2 regions of the Blautia sp. AM23-13AC genome follow, and region 2 is predicted to be linked to the other one. Evidence: riboswitches for the same ligand, from Rfam matches in the RefSeq annotation. Region 2 holds a riboswitch; the other holds the start of a gene.
The links. A riboswitch is a leader RNA that binds a small molecule or an ion and turns the genes downstream of it on or off. The one in region 2 is predicted to bind cobalamin.
Positions count from the first base shown of each region.

Region 1: it holds a riboswitch for cobalamin, as region 2 does, so the genes downstream of both, DW642_RS05470 (sirohydrochlorin cobaltochelatase) here and DW642_RS10160 (hypothetical protein) in region 2, are expected to answer to the same signal.

Region 1 covers NZ_QTUL01000003.1:153,564-161,174, forward strand. The annotation lists gene DW642_RS05450 (AraC family transcriptional regulator) at 57-932, shown strand; gene DW642_RS05455 (TrmH family RNA methyltransferase) at 1,024-1,848, opposite strand; gene DW642_RS05460 (DUF2798 domain-containing protein) at 2,208-2,666, shown strand; gene DW642_RS05465 (hypothetical protein) at 2,779-3,390, opposite strand; gene DW642_RS05470 (sirohydrochlorin cobaltochelatase) at 3,530-4,834, opposite strand; cobalamin riboswitch at 5,129-5,322, opposite strand; gene DW642_RS05475 (amino acid ABC transporter ATP-binding/permease protein) at 5,386-7,116, opposite strand; gene DW642_RS05480 (ABC transporter ATP-binding protein/permease) at 7,116-7,611, opposite strand, start outside.
Region 2 covers NZ_QTUL01000008.1:44,542-52,152, forward strand. The annotation lists gene DW642_RS10155 (ABC transporter substrate-binding protein) at 1-417, opposite strand, end outside; gene DW642_RS10160 (hypothetical protein) at 497-4,285, opposite strand; cobalamin riboswitch at 4,565-4,768, opposite strand; gene DW642_RS10165 (DUF885 domain-containing protein) at 4,888-6,654, shown strand; gene DW642_RS10170 (hypothetical protein) at 6,745-7,611, opposite strand, start outside.

The DNA.
Region 1 (7,611 bases), on a different contig from region 2:
TGCCGCGCTCTGCCATTTCCGGCATTTTACGCACATGCTTTTTGGAGGAGGATTTTATGATGCTTTCTGCTGCGAAAGAAAAACGCCAGCACGGCTCCATGCAGGTTCCCTACAGTTATTATGACTGCCGGATGCCCGACTATTTTCCCGGCGTACCGCTGCACTGGCACGGGGAGATGGAGCTGAATTATATCAAACGCGGAACGGGGTATTTTCAGTATGAGGACCGTCTGCTTACGGCGCATGCCGGTGATATTTTTCTGATTCAGCCGAACCTCGTACATGCCATTCTGCCCGCCGAGCAGGAGTCGATGTTTTATGATACGATTGTTTTCCACCAGAATATGCTGATCGGCGGGTATGACGACCGCAGCTACACGGAAATTCTGCAGCCGTTTTTCTCCGCCCGGCGCCGCATCCAGGCACCGATTTCACCCGAACATTTCGGTTATGCTGCACTTTCTGCATCCGTCCATCAGATTTTCCGCTGCATCCGTGAAAACTCTGCTGTCTCCGATCTTCTGCTGAAAAGTGAGCTGCTCCGCTTCTTCTATCTGCTCGCCGCATCGCCGGAACTCTGCACCGATCGTCCCGCCATGCCTGCGGCTGCTGAAAACCTGCGGCCTGTGCTCGCCTATATCCAGGAGCACTTCGCCGACCCGATTACCATAGAGGAACTTGCCAGGCTGTCGCATTTGAGCAAAAGCTATTTTATGAGCTGTTTTAAGCAGACCTTCGGACTCGGGGCCGTTGAATATCTGACACAGCTTCGGATCAAAGCCGCCTGCGAGGCGCTGCGCAGTACGACGCGGAGTGTGTCCGAAATCGCGTACGACAATGGTTTCCGCAACCTTTCCAACTTCAACCGGCAGTTCCGAAACAAAGTGGGATGTACGCCGCAGATGTATCGGAAGGAATTTCAAAATCCGTAAATTCAAAAAGGGATGCATCAAAATATGCATCCCGAAAATCTATCTCTGATCCTATTTTTATTCCGTAATCTCCGGTACCGACGGAACATCTTTATCTTCTTCCCGCCAGCTCCCAGAATGCGACAGCGCTCGCCGCAGCGACGTTCAGTGAATCCACACCGTGTGTCATCGGAATCAGCACGGTTGCATCTGTTTCAGCGATCGTATCACTTGCCAGTCCGTCACCCTCGGTTCCGAGCAGAATGGCGAGCTTTTCATGCGTTTTTAACGACGGATCATCCATCGGAACGGAGTCTTCTTTTAATGCCATCGCAACGGTATAAAATCCAAGTTCCTGCAGTGCAGCAATTCCCTGCTCCGGCCAGTAACTGCCGCCTGGCAGCACGGTCCACGGGACCTGGAAGACATTTCCCATGCTCACGCGGATGGCACGGCGGTACAGCGGATTGCTGCAGCCTGATGTAAGAAGCACGGCATCGATGCCAAGTGCAGCGGCGGAACGGAAAATTGCGCCGACATTCGTCGGGTTCACGACATTTTCCAGAATCGCCACGCGGCGGGCGTTCCGGCAGATTTCCTCCATTGTGGAAAGCGGACGGCGGTGCATCGCGCAGAGCATGCCGCGCGTGAGGGCAAAGCCTGTCAGCTGTTCCAGCACTTTTGTCTCCGCCGTATAGACCGGCGCGTCCGGGTAACGCGCAAAGAGTGCCTCGTTTGCGGCAAGCTCTGCGCTTCCGGCAAGGAATGAAACCGGTTCATAACCGGCATCCAGTGCGCGCTCGATGACACGCGGACTCTCTGCGAGAAAAAGGCCTGGCTGCGGTTCATAATAGTGCAATAACTGCGGTTCTGAAAGACGCGCATACACGTCGAGCTCCGGTGCCGCAAAGTTTTCGATTTTTCTGATCTCTGACATAATATTGATTTCCTTTTGCGTTTTCTCTTTGTTTTCACTATGTTCTATTGTAGCAATCCCGCTCCCGTTTCGCAATCCATTCTTTTTCCCGCCGGTGCCGTTCCCCGCACCATTCGCCAAACCGTGCTTCCAGCACGCATCGAATTTTCTTGTTTATCTGTCTTTTTTAAAAATTTCTCAATTTCCTCTTGCCAAACGCCGCCGGAGACGTTATAATAATCGACGGTTCAAAATTAAAAACTGCAGAAAAGATTGGTATCAGATTGGAAACGGCACAAGTGCATTGCTTGGTTAACGAACAACACATGTGTCTTTTTTGCGCCCATTTTTCAAAATTGCAAAGAAAAGGAGAACAATCGATGCCAAAAACAAAATTTCAAAACGTTGTATTTACCCTCATGATGTCCTTTCTGATGGTCTATGCCATGATCTGCTACAACATTTCCATGAACATCGGCGGAATGACAAATCAGGTCTTTCTGATGGCGTTTCACGAGATGATAATCATGTGGCCGGCCGCTTTTATCCTCGAGTTTTTCCTCGTGGATCATCTGGCTCACAAATTAGCTTTTTGCATGGTAACACCGCAGGATCGTCCGATCGTAATCACGCTGGCAATTTCCATTATGATTATTGCTATTATGTGTCCGATTATGAGTTTTATTGCAACGCTGCTGTTTAAAAATGCCGGAAAGGAATTCGTTGCTGTCTGGCTCCAGACCACGTTTTTAAACTTCCCGGTTGCCTTCTTCTGGCAGCTCATGTACTGCGGACCCTTCATCCGTTTTCTGTTCCGCAAACTGTTTCCGGAAAAATAAGAAAAGATATCCACAAAGGCGAACCGCTTTTCCCCTCTCTTTCCACAATTTCTGTGGACAGACGGTGCAAAATGGTTCGCCTTCTGTGGATATCTTTTGTTTTCTTCCGGGATTACTCCTGCGGTACCGGATTGGATACGCTGACTACATGATCATACCAGGTTCCTTTTTTACCAATGATCGCAACATTGAAATCCTCGTCCAGTTTTTCTACCGGGATATCAAAGCCGTACACTTCATCTGTGGTTCCGTCAGAATACGTTACCTCATCTGTGGTCGGCTCGATCAGCTCTGCGCCGTCTGCCTGTGCTTCTTCTTTTGTTCCCACAAAGACATTGACAATGTTTTTGGATACCAGGCTGACGTGGATGGTCATTTTTCCGTCTTTTACCGTCAGGACACCCTTTCCTTCTTTTGCTTCATTGACATGGAACATATTGCTGTCTGTATTGAAGTCTGCCGTATACGTACCGTCTTCCAGCTCTGATGCGCTGCTTTCTCCTGCAGTCTCCGCTGCCGATGCGCTTTCTGCTGAAACATCTGATGTGGATGTACTGCTCTCTGCCTTAGATGCATCCTGTACAGAAGCGGAAGATGCGTCTGCCGCAGAAGACGCAGATACTGCAGATGCAGAAGATGACGCTGCATCCTTTCCGCCACATGCGCCGAGCATGGATACAGTCAGTGCTGCTCCAAGAAAAAGAACTGCCAATTTTTTTCTCATAATAAAATTCCTCCTTGTATCACCTTGAAGCGGATCTTTTTCATCCGCTCAACTTAAAATCCGACAGCACACTGAGTCTCTTCAGCCGTACTGCCGGATCTTATTTTACTCTATTTTACGTTCGGAATGCAACCCCTAATTATTCAGCATCGTCCTGAACGCCGTTGCCGTCCATAGCTGCCTTGGTATGCTGTACATACAGCTGCTCAACAGCATCAATTCTTCCAAGACCTTCGATCTGAGTGTCGATCTCGTCGAATGCACCGGATGCCTCAAACTGGCTCTTCCAGGAATCCTCATCCTCGCCTGCCATATCGTTGTTTGCGTGGTCACCTGCAACAACCATCAGCGGCCGAAGAATTACTTTCTTGTATCCGGCTGCTTTTACTGCCTCGATCACGTTCTCGCAAGCGGTCTCTTCCGGCTTGCCCTCAACGGTTCCGATGAATACGTTTTTGTATCCAAGAGTATCCATCTGTGTCTGCATCTGGCTGTAGGTTACATTTGCAGTGTGGGAAGTACCATGTCCCATAAATACGAAAGCAGTGCCGTCCTCTGCTGCTGCATCCAGACTGTCATAATTTGCAGATTTTACTGCCTGTGCCGTGATTGCTTCTGCAACGGCCTGTTTGTCCTCGTTGATTACGGTAGCGTCACTTCCAACCTCGCCAAGCAGCGGCTCTGCGATGGTTACGGACTCAAATTTATCTTTATAGCTATCTACTGCTTCTTTCAGCTCGTCGTACTCTGCGCCGTGCATCAGATGAGTCGGCTGAATAATCAGTTTTTTCACGCCATTGCTTACAGCTCTTTCCAGTGCCTGATCTACGTTGTCGATCTTCTCGTCATCGCGGGCCTGTACATGGTTGATGATGATCTGTGCAGTGAAGGCACGTCTTACGGACCAGTCCGGATATGCAGCCTGCAGAGCTTTCTCAACGCCTCCGATATCCTCAGCACGGCTGTCGTTGAAGGAAGTACCAAAGCTTACAACCAGAAGCTCATTCTCGCCGATCTCGTCTCCGTTTAACGGATCATCCTTGGAAGCATCCCCTGTGTCTCTTCCGAAGTAATCCGGATCTGCGTTCTCACCTTCTACGAGTTCTTTCTGTGCGTCTGTCAGGGCATCCCATGCCTCTTTTGCTTCTTTGCACTGCTCGTCGGTGTTATCATTTCTTTCCTGTACATAAATTGCGTCAATCAAAGCTGCCACTTTATCTGCTGCCTCCTGGTCTGCATCTGCGGATACCTCTTCAGATGCAGAAGATGCGCTTACGCTGCTGCTTGCTGCTGTGGTGTCTTCCTCAGATGCGGAAGATGCACTTACGCTGCTTGTTGCTGTGCTGCTTGCGCTGCTGCTGGATGCGTTGCTGCTTCCGCATGCGCCGAGCATAGATGTTACCATAGCTGCTGAAATTAAAGCGACTACAAGTTTCTTTTTCATTTTTGTTTTCCTCCCATTTGCTGGTATCTTTGCAACAACCAATATCGGGGACGTTTTACATTTCAAACTATGAGAAACACGCTCCGCGAGTTTCTCAAGTTATCGCGGCAGTCGCTAAGGTCTCGTGCAAGCACGGACTTTGGCTCGTTGCCCGCGTAAATAGAAAGAAGCCCTTTCGTTTTTCAACGAGGGGCTTCCAGTATTTTCATCACAAAGAAAACCATCTCACCCGCTGTGGGGCAAATGTCCGCTTTCCTGTTTTGTACTGCCAGTTCCTCGTGGCACGAACGTAACGTTCCTGTACTGCGAAAGGCAGGTCTCCCGGCTCATTGCTTCAGGATTTGACTCCAGCGCATCGGTCTCCTTCCCGGTTTCCCAGTGGATCATTCCCCTGCTTGCAAAATACGGTGACGAGTTCGTGCAGGATTCACACCTGCTTCCCTTTTCACCGGACACGTATGTCCGACACCTTACACATCGATATTTAATTGTCTTTTCTTTAACGACTGTTAGTGTAGCACATCGTCTTTTCTCTGTCAAGTGCTGTAAAATCAGGAAATCCGGCCATTTTCCATTTCATATACCACATCCGCGACGTTCATCGTGGACACTCTGTGCGATACGAGCACAATGGTTTTCTCTTCTGCCGATTCTTTCAGGGATTTCAGAATAATTCCTTCATTTAAGGAATCAAGATTCGATGTCGGCTCGTCCAGCAGGATCATGGATGCGTCATGCAGGAATGCCCGCGCGATACCGATCCGCTGTTTTTCTCCGCCGGACAGCGTATCGCCGAGTTCTCCGACTTCGGTGTCGTAGCCATTTGGCAGTGTCATGATGAAATCATGTATGGACGCCTTCTTCGCCGCCTCCATAATTTCTTCCCGCTTCGCGCCGGGTTTTGCAATAGCGATATTGTTCGCAATCGAATCGTGGAACAGGTGTGTCTCCTGCGTCACATAGCTTTCCATATCGCGCAGATGCTTTGTCGGGATTTTGCGGACATCGGCTCCGTCCACGGAAACGCGCCCCGTCTGGACATCCCAGAAGCGCATCAGAAGTTTTAAGATCGTCGATTTTCCGGAACCGCTCGCGCCGTGGATGCCGGTGATTTTTCCCGGTTCCAGTTTCAGCGAATACTGATCCAGAATCGTCTCGTCTTCGTAGGCAAACGTTACATTCTGCGCCTCGGCTCCTGCAAATGCGTGGTCACCGCCGGATGCCGCATCTCCCGGAATTTCCTCCACCAGCGGCGCTTCCTCGAGAAGGGAAAGCACACGCTCGCCGCTTGCCAGCGTCTGATTCAGGTTATTCGACAGGCTGGACAGCGCCACGACCGGGCCGAAGGAACCCATCATCGCGACTGTGCAGGTCAGGACTCCCTCAAATCCGATCCCGCCTTTCGTGTAAAGATAGATCGTCAGTGCCAGCATGCCGAACGATGCCAGAAGAATCACCATGTTGGTGACAGACCGCTGGGAGCCTTCCATGCGGCTTAAGTTTTCCTGCACAGAAGCCAGTTCTTTCGACCGCCCTGACATCTGCTCTTTCCGTTTTTCGCCCTGTCCGTACTGAATCGTCTCGTCGAGGCCACGCAGGGAATCCAGCACGAAGCTGTTCAGCTCGCCAAAGCCTGTCCGGAACTCCATTCCTTTCTGGCTTCCGCGCTTTCCGTTCCACATCGGGATCACAACGCCGACCGTCAGATACGCCGCAAGTGCAAGCAGCCCTGCCAGAACATGGTATCTTCCAATGAAGCATACCATAATCAGAGAAGTTAATGCTGCAATCGCAATCGGGGAAATCGTATGCGCATAGAATACTTCCAGAAGTTCGATATCGGTTGTGATAATCGAAATCAGATTTCCTTTGTCCCGTCCTTCCAGCTTCGCCGGGCAGAGCTTCCGCAAAGCTGCAAACACTTTATGGCGGATGATCGCCAGCAGTTTAAAAGCAATAAAGTGGTTGCAGTACTGCTCCGCATAATGCAGAATGCCGCGCAGCACCGCGATCACGATCATCACCGTGAGTATCGTTTTTACCGGGGTATGTACAAGCCACATGTTTTGCACCGAAAGGCTCGTCCCTGCCGCGCCCGTCAGTAAGCCATGCACGATGACCTGTCCTGCCAGAATCGTCAGGAAGATCGCACATAAATATCCCATTGTTCCAAGAATAATTGCCGCCATCATAATATGAAGCAATGGCTTCACCAGCCCGATCAGGCTTCCCATAATCCGGAGGGCGCTTCTGCGTTTTGCTGTATTTTTCTTCTCGTTCATCATGCATTCCCCTCCTTTCCATAGTTTTCCAGTACCATCTGGCTGTCGTACAGATGACGGTATGCGCCGTTCTGTTCCATCAGTTCCGCATGCGTTCCACGCTCGCAGATGGTACCGTTTTTCAGGAAATAAATCTGATCTGACTGTACGACGTTCGCAAGGCGGTGGGAAATCAGCAATACCGTTTTCGTCTTTGCGAGTTCATGAATCACATTCATGATCAGCTCTTCACTCTCGACATCAATATTCGATGCGGCTTCATCAAAGATATACACCGCACTGTCGCTCCGAAGCAGCGCCCGCGCAATCACAAGACGCTGGCACTGGCCGCCGGAGAGGTTTCCTGCTTTTTCGAGAAGCTCTGTCTGCAGTCCGTTCTGTGTCTGTAGGAATCCCAGCAGATTGACTTTCTGCAGAACCGCCTCCATCTCCTCCTTCGTCGCATCCGGTTTCGCCATGCGCAGGTTCTCTTCTACAGTTCCTTTAAATAAGTAA
Region 2 (7,611 bases):
GATCAGTTTATAGCCGTCTGTGCAGTAGTATACGTTAAAGCACTCCGCGTAATTCAGGACCATCTTGCTCTCGATGGTGATTCCGGTGATGTCCGGTGCGTCGCTGACATCGTCTGTCGTTGCGAAACCATCCGCGGATGCGGTATCACTCCCGGAGGTGCTGCTCGCAGCAGTGGTTTCGGAGGTACTTTCACTTTCAGCCGTACTTTCCGAGACGGATGTGCTCTCCGTCTGGCTTTCGGAAACGTCTGCTGTGGATGCTGTGGATGTGCTGCTCTCAGAAACTGCCGAAGTGCCCGACGCGGACGATGTGCTGCTTCCCGTTGATGCGGTGCTGCCGCAGGCCGTCAGTGACATCGCTGCTGCAAGAAAAAGTGCGGCCCATTTTTTCAGCTTTCTTTCGTTTTTTCCTGTCATTTGATATTCCTTTCTTAAAGAAAAAGCCGCTGCCATACGGCAGCAGCCCTTTCTCATTTTTTGCTGCAAATTATTGTACTTATTTATTCTCTTCTGCCTTTACCATCTGCTGGAACAGCTCGTTTGCCTGATCCTCGCATCCGAAGATCACGCCGTAGACTTTCAGCCACTCTGCTTTCGCAAGATCGGTCTTCTCATCTGCGGAACGGTCAACCAGCATCGGAATGGTCAGGGTTGCCAGACGCTCTGCGGTGTCGGACAGACGCTCATTTTCCTCTTTCAGAAGTTCTTCCTGAGTCTTGTCTTCGTCTGCTTTCTCATCCGTTGTCTTATCGTCTTTATCGTCCTTCTGATCCTCAGATTTGGTATCTGCGGTCTCGTCGGCTGCATCAGCATCTTCCTCATCTTTTGCATTTCCCGGAAGGAACTCAGACGGAAGAATTGCAAAGTCGATTTCGTCTTTTACCAGAGCTTTGTAGTCCAGATCATCGAATGCTCCGTCGAAGGAGATTTTTTTGTCTTCCATTGCTTTTGCAATGTTTTCGATCTGGCAGTCTTTCTGCTCCATGCCGACTGCTTTGATGCTCTCTGCTGCGTCTAACTGCTCGTCGAGAAGTTTCAGGGCATCCTCAGATGCTACGTATGTTTTCTCAACCGGAAGCTGGATCACAATCATATCTTTGTCCAGTCCTGCCGGAATCTCAACATCTTTCGGAACGATCAGATATTTGACAACATTGCCTTCGTACAGCTCTTTTGTCTTTTCGGTCAGATCTTTCGCTTTCTCAGTGCTGGTTTTTTTGGAATCGGATGCTGCTGCCGCTTCTTCCTCGTCGGTTGCTGCTGCGGTATTCTCTGCTGCTGCGGTATCGGTATCTTCTGCTTTCTTGTCGTCCTCGGTCCGTTTCTCCGGATCACGCTCGGTATCTTTTGTCATATCGATCTCCAGCAGGGTGATGCCTTCGTCGTAATGATACATCTTGAAGTACTCTGCGTAAGCAAGTTTTGTCTCTGCTTTGTATTCCAGTCCCATGATCTCTGGAGCGGTGGTATCCAGCTTGGAGTTATCGGTGCTGATCGTGGAGGTTGTTCCGTCTGCTTTTACAAATCCTGTGCTGAAAGAAGTGCTGCCGCCCTTCTTTGCTGCTGCCAGGGAGATGAAGATGTTGTAGGAAATCTCATGGGCAACGGACATTCTGGTGGTCATACCGATGATGGTATTGTTCTTGTTCAGCTCAACCGGAATGGTGAAGATGCTGCTTCCGCCGCTGACATTTGCCATGTATTTATTTCCGTTTGCTTTTACATATCCGTAGTACGGACTGCTGAATGCGATCGTTGCATAAGCCTGTCCGTTCGTTACAGTAATCTTGCTGCAGGAGATGGTTACCTTTCCGGATCCGCCGGAGAAGGAGAATCCGTCTGGTGTGTAAACGCCGTCTGCCAGTGTGGTTGCACTGTCTACTTTGGATGTGCCGCCGCTTAAGTCAGACTCATATTTGGATTCCTGCTCCGGTTTGGTATCGGCCGGTTTCTGGGTCGGTGCCGGAGTCGGGGTGCTGGTCGGTTTTACAACCGGTGTCTCAGATGGAGATACGGTTGGGGTCTTGGTCGGAACGATGGTTGGTTTCGGAGTATCGCCCTTGTTGTCATCCGACGGAAGGTCTCCGGTCTTTTTCAGGCTGGAAGATGCAATCGTGATGGCTCTGTCGTACCATTTGCCGCTCTTTACTGCATGAGCTGCTACAGCAAATTCCTGATCAAGTGCCTCTACCGGGATTTCAAACTGCATTCCGGTTTTGGTTTCACCGTCTAAGGTGTAGTCCACTTTTCCGGTGGAAGCGATCCATGCGCCGCTCTCTGCTGCCGCATCTTTTCCGGTTCCCATATACAGATAATCATAGCCGCTTCCGCTTAAGGTGATAACTGCTGTCATTTTTCCGTTTTTCGCGGTCAGTTTTACGCCGACTACCTTGAACATTGCTGCATTAGTTGTTGCCTCTGCACTGTAAATACCATCTGCTACTTTATTGGTCTCATCTGCCGGAAGATCTGCGGTCTTTTTCAGACTGGAAGATGCAATAGTAATGGTTCTTGCATACCATTTATCCCGTTTTGCAGAATGGGAAGAAACAACAAGTGCCTGATCGAGTGCTGCTACCGGAATATCATACTGCATTCCTGTTTTCGTCTCGCCGTCTGCTGTTGTGTAATCAACGGTGCCGACGCCTGCAATCCATGCACTCTTGTCTGTGGCAGCTGCCTCTTCCGGTGTTCCCATGTACAGATAATCGTAGGCAACACCACTTAACGTGATGCGTGCTTTCATGTCGCCGTCTTTTACGGTCAGCTCTACGCCGACTACTTTGAACATAGCTGCGCCGGTCTCCGCGGTTCCGCTGTAGATACCGTTTTCTACTTTCGCCGGTTCCGGAGTTGGAGTTGCGGTTGGAACCGGAGTCTCACTCGGAGTCGGGGTTGCAGTCGGGACCGGAGTCTCGGTCGGCTCCGGTATCGGAGTTACTTCCGGTGTTTTGCTTCCCGGAACTGCAAGATAAAGCTGCTGTTTGGTGTACCAGGTTCCGTCTTTCTTTCCAAGAACGATCGGAACGGTTGTGCCGGCTTTGTCCGCATCTACTTCAAATGTAAAGGAATAACCGCCGTTTGCTTCCTGCATTCCCTGGATAGCCGGTGTTTTTGCAAGGTCATCGTTCTTTCCAAGATACAGTTTATCAAATGATACGTTGTTTGTTTTCAGTGTAAGAACGAGTTTATCGCCCTTGTTGATCATTGTTGCCTCGGAGATGACGAACATTTTGAATACGCTGCCGTCCTCTTTGGTAACCGGTGCTTCTACACTGGCTGGCTTATTCGAGGAATCCTCACCTGGATTTTCGCTTGGAGTCTCGGTTGGTTCCGGTGTTACCGTCGGGATTGCATCGGTGCTGTGGATCGTAACGGTTTTATCAGCCCATGTTTTTTTCTTGGCTGAGCGAACGGCAACATCCATCTGTTTGTCAAGCTCTTCCACCGGAATTTCAAAACGATATCCGGTCTTTTCTGCACCGGTCTTCGTATCCGTATAGGTTTCGCTTCCTGTCGGAGCAATCCAGCTCTTTTCATCTGCTGCGGCAGCTTCTGCTGCTGTTCCCGTATACAGGTAATCATAGCCGGTTCCACTCAGCAGAATGGATGCTTTCAGTTTTCCATCTTTTACGATGAGTCTGGAAGAAATCACACGGAACATGCTTCCGGTTGCTTCTGCAGAAGTCTCATACTCACCATCTGCCGGTTTTGCTGCTTCCGCTGCTTTTGTTTCTTTCTCCTCGGCTGTATTGGATGCCTCATTTTTGGTTGTTTCTTTTACTTCCGTTTTCGGCTGTTCTGCCGCCGGACTGGTATTCTCTTTTACAGCATCTTTGGTTTCTTCTTTTGCCGGTGTTTCTTTTTCAGCATCTTGGGAAGTCTCATCTGCTGCTTCCGGCTCTTTTTCTGTGGTATCGGCAGTCTCTTCACCGTCTTTTGCAGTGTCCTCTGCAGTATCTTCCGAAGCATCCTCATCTGCGGATGGTGTCTCGGTCTCGTCAGATCCTGCCGCTGTCTGATCCTCTGCAGGCGCGGCCGGTGTTTCCGTCGGCTCTTCTGCCGGAGTCTCTGCAGTGCTTTCACTGCTCTCGGTTTCTGCCGGTGTTGTTTCCGGTTCTGCCGTCTCTGCTGTTTCTTCGCTCTGCGGCGCTTCCTCTGCGGCTGCGCTGCTTTCTGTCTGTGCTGCTTTTTCCTGCGTATCTGCTAATACGCTGGCAGTCGGGCTCATGATCATGGACGCCGACAGCAGCAGTGCCAGAAATTTGCTTGAATTTCCTTTCATAACTTCTCCTTTTCTTCGGATCTCCTTCGCGCATCTGCTCCGGATTCCGTCTGACTTTTTCAGGCAGCTGGGCGGTGCCTGTCCCCGTCAATGATGTCTCCCTGCAAGTAATCTTGTTTTTGAGGACACATTTTTTCTGCGAAAAGACAAACAGACATCTGCTTTTTCTGCAAAAGAGTTTCTCCACCGGAGCTCTTTTTCGGACGCATGGCGACAAAAAAGCAGATGTCCGATTTTACTTCGTACATCTTTCCATGAATATATGCTTTCATCGGAAGCGATTCACTAACCTTTCCAGCAGGTTTCCTGACTCGCAGATCTTCACGGCAGCCGCGCCTTCTCATGCGTTTCGCACAATGGCATTTCTGCAGCTAACACTCCCTGCTTACAGTGACCGGATCGCTCAGGATTTCCACCTGATTCTCTTTTACCTTCGCGGATTCTTTTTCAAATCCGTTCTGCACTGAAAAGTCCCTTATTTCATTCGTTACTGATTATAGCAAAGCCGTTTTGGAAAGTCAAATGAAAGGCCACGGAAAAAGCGCATAAAATCAGCATTTTTTACATACTTTATGATAACTGTCCGCACCGGAGCCTATTCTATGAAACCAGCTTCTCTGCACCGCCGCATCCTGTTCCCTCTGCTTCTGTGCGGCGGACTTCTTTTCGCCCTGCTGTTCTGGTATTTTTCCCCGTTCTTTTCCCCTGGTGAGAACCGCCGGTTTTCCGCGTATGTGGAGGAACGGTTCCACTCCGAGGTAACCTCTTCTGCCATCACGCTCCACTATACCCTCGCTGATCCGGCTTCCCGCGGAATTGCCCCCGGCACCGCCTCGTTCGGCACGGTTTCCATCCCTGACCGCACCTCGTATGATGCCCTGCTGCAGAGTGTGGAAACAACGCTCACATCCTTTCATCGCAACCGCCTCTCCGCGGAAAATCAGATCACGCTCGATCTTCTGCTCTACGAGCTGGACTGCGAGAAAATGCCGGGCAGCACCAGCCTTCTTGCGGAACCGCTCGGTCCGTCGCTCGGGATTCAGGCACAGCTTCCCATTCTGCTCGCAGAATACCCGTTCCGCACACAGCAGGATATCGCCGATTACCTCCATCTTCTGCAGGATCTCCCGCGCTATTTCTCCGACCTCATCGCACTCGAGCAGGAAAAATCCCGGCAGGGCGTGTTTCAGAATGACCTTGCGGTCGATGGCATTATCCGCCAGTGCAGTGCTTTTCTCGCCGACGCGGATACACCGGAAATCCATCTGCTCCACACCGTTTTTCAAAATAAACTGCAGGCGTCTTCACTGTTTTCTGAGGCGGAAAGGAATCTCTGTCTGCAGACGCATGAAAAACTCCTTACCTCCTGTGTTTTTCCCGCCTACCGCTCTCTTTCCGATGCGCTTTCTTCACTCCGCGGCAAAGGAACACAGAACGCCGGTGGTCTTTCACGGCAGGAAGGCGGACTTTCCTACTATGCGTATCTTCTCCGCAGCCGCGTCGGTGTTGATGCTTCACCGGAGGAGCTGACCCGCCTTTTAACACAGCAGCTTGCGGACCAGTGTGCCGAAATGCAGATCATTCTCGATCAGAATCCGTCGCTCTCCCTCTCCGAGCAGGCGCTCGTGCTGCCGTTCTCCACGCCGGAGGAAATGCTTGCCGATCTGCAGAATGCCGTTTCTGAAGATTTTCCCGTTCTTTCGGGTATCGCATACGAAGTAAAGACCGTGGATGACTCCCTCAAGGATTTTTTAAGCCCCGCCTTTTATCTCACACCGCCCGCCGATATCAATTCACCCAACTCCATTTACCTGAATCCCGCGGATGAGATGACCGGCATCGAACTGTATTCCACACTTGCCCACGAGGGCTTTCCCGGCCATCTGTACCAGACCGTCTCGTTCTCGCGCTCCGACCCGCTTCTGATCCGCCATCTCTACGCGCCGTCGGGTTATGTGGAAGGATGGGCAACCTACGTTGAATCATATGCCTGCCGCTACGCCGCACGTAATCTCGATGCAAACACGCAGGCACTCTGCCGTCTCTGGTATCTGAACCGCTCGGTGCATCTTACCCTCTGCTCGCTGCTGGATCTCGGAATCCACAGCCAGGGATGGCTCCTCTCGGATGCGTCAGCCTTTCTGGCGCAGTTCGGCATCACGGATGCGTCGGCCGCTGCCTCTTTATATCAGTATATTCTCGAGACACCGGCGAACTATCTGAAATACTGTGTCGGATCGCTCTCGTTTTCGCAGCTCCTCTCGGAAGTGCGGGAACAGGAAGGTGACTCATTCTCATTGATCGGTTTCCATGAAAAACTGCTCCGTCTCGGGCCTCTGCCGTTTCCGCTCGTAGAAAAATATCTGTAAACGGTTCGCCCTGCTGAAAAAAAGATCCCACAGACTTTCTTCTATAAATAATAGAAAGTTCTGTGAGATCTTTTTCATTTTCAAAATTCTTTAACCTAAATTGTAAAGAGATGGATCTGTCGGCCGCTGCGGATCAATAACAGAGGCAGAATCAAACAGATCGCTTGTTCTGTCCTCGCCGCCTCCGTAGAGGTTCTGGTACAGACGGTATCCATCCAGGTTTCTTCGTCCCATACGCAGGTAATTGTCTCTTACCTGAACAAAATACTGGGAGGAATCTACGTTGCAGTAGATGTTGAAGCCCTGGCTCTTTAAGTAAGCAAACTTCTCATTGTCCATCGTGTAATCGTGCCAGTCGGAAAGATCCTGTCCATGTGCAAAGATGATGATATCGCTTCCGCCGATGAGCGGTGCAACATACGTCAGCCATTTCTCGGTATCCGCCTGGATCGTCTCGATCGGTTTGTCGCCGACACGGATATGGCCCCAGGTATGGCTTGCGAATGTCCAGCCGTCTGCTTTGATCGCATCGGCTACTTTTTTCGCCTCCTCGCACTCTTTATCCCAGTCGAAATCCGGGTGTGCATCAAGCCATGCTACCTGATCATCCGTCAGATCTTCTCTCGTCTTGTAATCACCGTCGGTGCGGTATCCGAGGATTCCATCGTAGCCGGTCAGTGCTACGGTTCCGCGCGCATTGTGGTATACGGCATCCGGATGCGCTTCGATAAACTGATCCATCAGCGGGATACAGTCGTAAGCACCGGTCACAACAGTTCCGTCATCCTGAATATATTCGCAGGTCGGTTTTCCGTCGTCGCCGACTACCATCTTACTGGCAATACCGCGTCCGTCGTAAGAGTGGTAATAGGAAAGGTCATCCAGAGAAAGAACGAATGCTTTCTTGCCCTCCGGCAGGTAAATGTCCCCTTCCTCGTAATGAACGGTTCCGTCATC